Regions from separate parts of the Teredinibacter purpureus genome, predicted to be linked through region 2. Evidence: predicted binding sites of a transcription regulator. Region 2 holds the regulator's gene; the other holds the start of a gene.
What was found. Region 2 encodes LexA, which represses DNA repair genes until DNA is damaged. Its sites were predicted from a motif close to ACTGTNTNTANANACAGT; they were not measured.

Region 1 (3,696 bases), on a different replicon from region 2:
TCTATTGGTCTACATGATTGTGAAAGTATGGCTTTTGAGGGTGCCAAAACAGCGTCTTTCAATAAGTAGGAAAGTCATTACATTAAATATCGATGAAAATTTAGCTTGATAATAACAATTCGGAAAGCATTTCAGTTTCGCTGTCGATATTTTTAGATAGTCGATCTATGGGATTCCATAGGGACGGGAAGCCGTTTTCAAAAGAATCAACAGGAAGTAAACCTAGTTTCATGTTAGTGATTGCATCTTGACTGTATGACGCCCCAATTAGTTGAATGGAGTCTTCCAAATGATTTACAGCGATCAGTAGTGCTTGTAAGCACGTCCTAGCTTCTTTATTCGCCATAGAAAATATACCATTCAAATGAAACGTTTTAAATTTCATATGGGCGTCGACTTGCCACTCATGAACCGTAAACAATAGAACGTCGAAAGGGTAGCTTTGACCTTCTATTTCCATTCCGTTGTCGCTTTCCGACGTTACCGCAAGTAAAGATCGAGATAGAAGTTTGACACCCTTAAGCTCTAGAGGAGCTCGTAGTTTATTCCAAATTGGATATGCATAATCTCTTGAGTATATTGGCTCAACACCCGTTGCTGCGTCGGCCGTGCCTGAGAGCCAATCTGTACGAACACCAAAGATATCCGCTAATGCCTGCTTGACTGACGGAGAATAGCTCTCCAGGAGAATGTCATTATTGGTCATCCCCCCCAAAGGAAAGCAGTTTCCTAAACTATCAATAATGTGTTTGGCGTGTATCTGGGGGATGCCATGAGCCTGAAAGAGATGTTTGAACCGGTCAACCACTAACTCAAACTCTGTTTTAATCGGTGTACTCGTAGCCGCAGCAACTGCGTTGAGTGCAAGTGCCATCATGTCTTGCATGCTTAACCCGCCCAGTCTTTGTGCGTGATATTCATAGAAGTGGACAGCCCGGGCATCAGGCCTAATCGTAGTCGGCTTTGCCTCATCCGGATTTCCAGATTGCATCGGGGGTACAGGAACATTAAAAAGATTACCCACTAATTCGTTTAAGCTGATCTTCCGTCTGGCCATGCTGACCTCTCTGAATATTTACATTTTTAAATAGTTAATAAATTCAATGCACTACGGTGGTTTCCATCGAATTTGACATGCTTTCTAGGTGATATACGTTAGTTACTTGGTTCAATACCATCTTAGCGGGAAACCGCATTACACTGGAGAAGAAAGTTATGAAAAGTGCAATTAGCCAAAACGATAATCGGTCCAAAGCCTTAGCGGCTGCTTTAGGTCAAATTGAGCGCCAGTTTGGAAAAGGATCAGTAATGAAAATGGGGGATCGATCGGCTTTAAACGTTGAAACCGTCTCCACTGGAGCGTTAGGTTTAGACGTCGCCCTAGGCGTGGGAGGACTTCCCTATGGACGAATTTGCGAAATCTATGGTCCTGAATCGTCCGGTAAAACCACATTAACTTTGAGCGTTATTGCAGAGGCGCAAAAAACTGGAAAGACATGTGCATTTATTGATGCTGAGCACGCGTTAGATCCAATTTATGCAGAGAAATTAGGCGTAAATATTGACGATTTAATTATTTCTCAGCCCGATTGCGGAGAACAAGCACTGGAAATATGTGACATGCTTACTCGCTCGGGTGCTGTAGATGTTGTCATTATCGACTCTGTTGCAGCGCTTACACCGAAAGCAGAAATTGAAGGGGATATGGGTGATCACCACGTTGGTCTTCAAGCACGTTTAATGTCTCAGGCATTGAGAAAATTAACAGGGAATGTTAAAAACGCCAATTGTTTAGTAATATTTATCAACCAAATTCGAATGAAAATTGGTGTAATGTTTGGTAATCCGGAAACTACCACGGGGGGGAACAGCTTAAAATTCTACGCTTCAGTAAGATTGGATATTCGTCGGACCGGTGCGGTTAAGGAGGGAGACGATACCATAGGTAATGAGACAAGAGTGAAAGTTGTAAAAAATAAGGTTGCTCCCCCATTTAAGCAGGCGGAATTCCAGATTATTTATAATAAAGGAATAAATAGTGAAGCAGAAATAGTAGATTTTGCTGTGAAAGATGGGATCATTGATAAATCCGGTGCCTGGTACTCATATAAAGGAGATAAGATTGGTCAAGGAAAGGCAAACGTATGTGGTTTTCTTATTGATAATCCCGAGACTAGGGCGGAAATTGAAACGGCAATACGTGAAAAATATCTCCCATCAAAATCCAGTAAACAAGATCAGAGTCAACTGCCTCACTAAGATTGTTTCTCGCTTGTTGTTACCTAAAGTTCAACAGCAAGCGAGAACGATATGTTTTTTAAATGGCTATCATTTTTGACGAAATTATTTACCAATTATTAATTTTTCGAAACCGCAATCTTTGCAGGTTTTATTAAAGGAATCTAAAATACTTTCACCTCCATGGTCTGTTACGTATTTATCTGCAGACCTAAAGTATGAAGTGAATCCACGTTTCTCTTCTAATGTAAGTCTAGTGTGAAAAATCACGTCCCAATAGCCAGCCCTAAGCTCACAAAGTTGGTTCTGAATTTCTTTGACATTGTCTGATACGCCTGGGTAAATTGGTTTGGTCATGTCCAATTAGCTTCCAAAAAAAATTATCTATCAAATTATTCGGTTTTAGATCTAAGGCCTGTAAATTGTTAGAACTATAACAAAAGCCGTAACAAGGCCTGCCTGAAAACCCATTGCGTAACGTCTAGCGCAGAAAGCCCCCGTGGAGATACAAGCTCCTATCCAACAAACGATGGTAAATAGCTTTCCATAAAAATTATGGTTTCCATCTTTCATTACGTTGCCGTTAGTAAATGCGCTAAACCCGTAAACAATTACACCAGCAAAAAGTACAAAGGCGATGAGATATAAAAGAATGGCCACCAGGTACCGCCGCTCTTTTGTTTCTAAAAACATACCAAGGAGTGTGCCTTGCAACGCTTTTCGAGCTGGCGATATTGGAGTGTTATCGTCGTTGTCTTCAAGCTGGTCGAACGGATCGTTTTCCACTGTATTCTATCCTCTGCTTAATAGTTTGTATTATGATGTCTTAGTGATTCTAAATTGGGCTCCGACCCGTGTTAAATACTTATTAATAACTGTAGGATCGCTAGCCGTTTCAATATCGCAATATGGCGTCGACGAATAAAGGGTTTGCCCAAGCTCAATACTTAGTCTTAGATTTGCCTCATAGATAAATCGACTGGCTCGTTTGTTATTGCCATGCAGTCCAACAGGAACGGCGGAGGTACGTAACTGAAACGCAGAAGCTAAATGCTCGTCAGGCGGCACGACAAGAACTAACTTTTCAATCGCGCGAGTCATCCCAACATAGAATAATCTACGCTCAGATTGAATGTCGACACTGCCGTCGTCACGAATATATGGAAAATATCCTTCGGCGAGCCGAGGTAACAATACGACTGGCCACTCAAGACCTTTAGACCGATGCACGCTAGTAATTAGCACTGTATTTCTATTTTCGCTTCTTGATTTTTGCTCAGATCTAAGGGATTCGATTAGATCAATTAACACTAATGTAGTAACACTCTTTGATTCGCAAAAGTCGATATAAGCATCTATCGCTGCGACGACTACCTCAGCGTCTTCTGCGTTGAGAGACATCTCTTGTATGCATTTTCTACATTCCGTCATCTCCAAATATGTCGTTAATGCATCTTG
Region 2 (3,696 bases):
AGCGGGTTATTCAGGCTTTTAGAGCTTTCATCGATAATCAACGCGGTTTGTCTATAGAGTCTTGACAGGCGTTTTAGCGTGATTGTAGATTTTTAACCGAGTGAGTGAAAATACGGGCATAAAAAATGATACAATTTTGAGTCACATATTAGGTTGTCAATAGGTAGGGGGTAGCCCTGATGACTCAAAGCAGTACCGATAAAGAGATATCAATGTTATACGAGATAGTTGAATTAGCGGATGGCGAAATTGCGTTACAAAAAGATGAAGAGGGAAGTGAGCCTCTCGTACGAATAAAGTTTTCGGAAGAATCACTTTATTTTTTAAATGAAGCAAAGTTTGATATTGCTAAAGCAATGATCGAAGCCGGCCTTGAAGCCGCAAGTGATATTCAAGACAGTTCAAACCCTCAAGAGCAAGAGAGCCGAGAAGAGGGAAAGGTTGAAGAGTTTACGCTTCATTAAGGTGTTCAGTTCGGCTGTAAACCACCTAAACGTATTTTTAACTCAGCAGAATAGGTTGCCCTAATGATCTATGGGTAACCTTCATATCCATAAGGCGTGTGCGGCAATACTCGCAATGTTACTTATAAATCTTTGTCCTGTACCCCTTCGAGTTTAAGTCTAACAAGCTTGTAAATCTGCGCGGGCGTTAACGAAATCGTAGTAGTAGCCCTTTGCAGCCAGTATTTTTACAGGCGGTATCCAGCGTATAAAAATCTGACTCCGTAAGGCTTCCAGCCTCTGCTATAACAGTGCTGCTTGTATTGTTGGTCAGGGCTTCCCAGAATACTCGAGAAATATCGCTAACATTTTTAGGGTGAATGATGCGCACATTGTTTAAATTAAAGCCGAACGATTGAAGTTGTGCTTTGCTAATGCCCGTCGGGGCTATCCACGTAAACCATTTGGATTGGCTTTGCTGGCTTAGGTGCGCAAGCATCGGTAGCACTAGGTTGTAGTCAGGGATGCCGTTTGATCCGGATAATACAATCTCGGTCAAACTGGCCGAGTTTGAGTGGACGGGCGATGAGTTGGCACAGCTTCGATTATAAGCTATTTTTTGTGCTGAATTTGCCATGGTAATGTCCTCTGGTTTACAGGGATTAGCTGCGACGAATAACGCCTACACTTAAACCCTCGATTGCAAAGTTTTCATCTCTCAGGTCGACTTCAATAACGTCGAAGTCCGGGTTTTCTGGCCATAATTCGATAATTGCTCGATTTCTTTCACGCTTAAATCGTTTGACCGTTACTTCATCTTCTATCCGAGCAACGACAATATCACCATTTCGAACTTGGTCCGTTTTGTGGACGGCTAATAAGTCTCCATCAAAAATGCCGATGTCTTTCATGCTCATTCCGTGAACGGTTAGCAGGAAATCAGCTTGAGGACTAAAAAAGCTTTGGGGGACATCGCAATAATCTTCTATATGCTCTTCTGCCAAGATGGGGCTGCCAGCGGCTACGCGGCCAACGAGGGGGATACCGGTTTGCGTTTCGGGAAGGCGGATTCCACGTGATGCGCCGGCGATCATTTCAATGGCGCCTTTTCGGGCTAGTGCCTTTAGGTGTTCTTCCGCGGCGTTCGCCGATTTGAACCCTAGTATTTCTGCTATTTCAGCTCGTGTAGGTGGGTAGCCTGTATCTTGAATGTGATCCTTAATTAGATCTAAAATTTGCTGTTGCCTTGCCGTGAGTTTGATCATCCGTTGTCTCCAGTCTAATGGGCGCAGCTTGGTGGTTAAGCTGAGTGATTTCAGTCTGTTTTAATATACAGTACTTGGTATTATATACAGTGTTTGTGTGTGCGCAAGCTTTTCGTGGTAAGGCCTAAAAGAGATAGAGTGCCTTGCTTTCGTAAGTTACCGTTCGTTGTTCTGTATTGCTCTGTTAAACTTGCAGCTGGAACTGTTGGTCTAGGTTTAAGTGGTCGGCGGGGTAAAGAACGGGAGAATGTGAATGCTTGATACTCTATTTAAAGGAGCTGGGATGCGGCGTCAGTACTGTCGAATGAAGGAGCGTGTGGATAGCCGTATTAGAGAAAAAGCGATCGAGCGGGCACGAACACGTATTTACTTGCATGGCAAACAGCCAGAAGACTACGCTGAAGAGGTGCTCGAAGTTATTGTTAAAGAAGAGGAAGATAAGCTACGTGCGGAATTTAAGGATAAGGGTATTCTTATGTTACTTGCCGCTTTGGGTTTGTCGTTTTGGTCTTAAGGTGACCCTATGTTTAAGTTTTTAACAAAATCTATTGTCTTTAGCGTGGTGTGGCGGCGTTATAAGACACTTATAGTGTCGACGGTACTCCTTTTTCTTATGTATTTTGTTATTGCTCTTATTCATGATGATTATGTGGAGTATTCGCTGGCGAGCCAAACGGAAAATGCTTTAGGGTTTGCTTACATCGTAAAGTGGGCTGCTATGGCCATTGGCACGTTTGTTTATTACGTTATAAACTTCCCGCCCGCAATATTACGTAAAAATAAGTCCGGCAAGCGGTTACGTGATGCAGAGGAAGAAGCCGTTTTGGGTGCCGCATGCGAAAATTTTTCGGAAAATCCGCTACGGGATAATGACCCTTTCGCGGGAATAAGACAAAAGAAACAGTTAAACAGTAGAGCGGATGCCTGCCTGAAAGAATAATCTAAAACGTGATGTGCTAATTGTGGCCTATTTCAATGTTTATAGGCTGTCGTCGAAGCCGAGAAAAGGCTCTGGTTCTATCGTTTCGAGTGGGTTGCCATAACCGCTATTAATAGAGTTTGGATTGTCTTCCCACGGTTCAGCATATGATGCACCATAACCTGCGTTAGCGTCTTCAGGGGCGGCCGCAACCACTAGATTTAATTGCCCCCAAGTGTCCAGTTCAAATTCGTCGATATCACCGTCTTCGTATTGAATCTCGATGGCGCTATTATCTTCATCTAATGCGACAATTTCAAAAAGTTGCTTGCTTGACGTGTCTTGATACCAGACACCGATTACTGGGAATATCTTTGCCATAACCAACCTCCAACGTTACCACTTTACGCTACCACTTCTTCTGTTGCTTCGCACTATCTTTGGGTAATGCAAGGATGAAATATTCAGTTGTTAGGCGTATTATCGTAAAAGCACTGTAACGTTATGATTTGCACTGACTTTTAGAGGTTCTAGGGGGGTATAAATGATGATTTATAAACCCCTTTGTTATAGTCGACGGTTCATAAATATAGAAAAAGTCTATAAAACTTTGGCTGAAAACCGTGGTTTGGGTAAATACTATTGAAACCGCTGCGTACACAGCTTTAACCCATTAAAAAAATAAATAAATAGAGGTGGTTTATGGCTCAGGGAGATACGGTAGAAAAAATATTGCATTCAGCTGGTGTTTTATTTGCTGAGCGTGGTTTTGCGGAAACGTCTTTGCGTACGATCACGGGAATGGCAGACGTTAATTTGGCCGCAGTTAACTATCATTTTGGCTCTAAGAAAGAATTGATTCAAGCGGTGTTTTCCGGGTTTTTAGGTCCGTTTTGTACTATTTTGGAATCTGAAATGGACGCCGCCTTAGATAAAGTGTCGGCCGGTGTGGAGCTCGATATTGAGACAGTTTTAGGGTGTGTTTCGGCCGCCGTTTTAAAAACACCGGCGGCTACTGGGGTAAGTGTGCAGAGAATAATGCGATTGTTAAGCTTGGCGTATACGCAAT

Region 1: the regulator LexA is predicted to act here: its motif matches at 1,065-1,082, upstream of recA (recombinase RecA).

The regions. Positions count from the first base shown of each region.
Region 1 covers NZ_CP060093.1:62,804-66,499, forward strand. Annotated here, with positions in the region: gene H5647_RS21035 (hypothetical protein) at 101-1,057, opposite strand; gene recA (recombinase RecA) at 1,216-2,259, shown strand; gene H5647_RS21045 (hypothetical protein) at 2,344-2,595, opposite strand; gene H5647_RS21050 (hypothetical protein) at 2,647-3,024, opposite strand; gene H5647_RS21055 (ATP-dependent helicase) at 3,055-3,696, opposite strand, start outside.
Region 2 covers NZ_CP060092.1:3,606,141-3,609,836, reverse strand. Annotated here, with positions in the region: gene H5647_RS15870 (DUF6586 family protein) at 1-65, shown strand, start outside; gene H5647_RS15865 (hypothetical protein) at 207-464, shown strand; gene H5647_RS15860 (cell division inhibitor SulA) at 652-1,080, opposite strand; gene lexA (transcriptional repressor LexA) at 1,106-1,708, opposite strand; gene H5647_RS15850 (hypothetical protein) at 1,962-2,222, shown strand; gene H5647_RS15845 (hypothetical protein) at 2,232-2,648, shown strand; gene H5647_RS15840 (DUF6763 family protein) at 2,688-3,008, opposite strand; gene H5647_RS15835 (TetR/AcrR family transcriptional regulator) at 3,330-3,696, shown strand, end outside.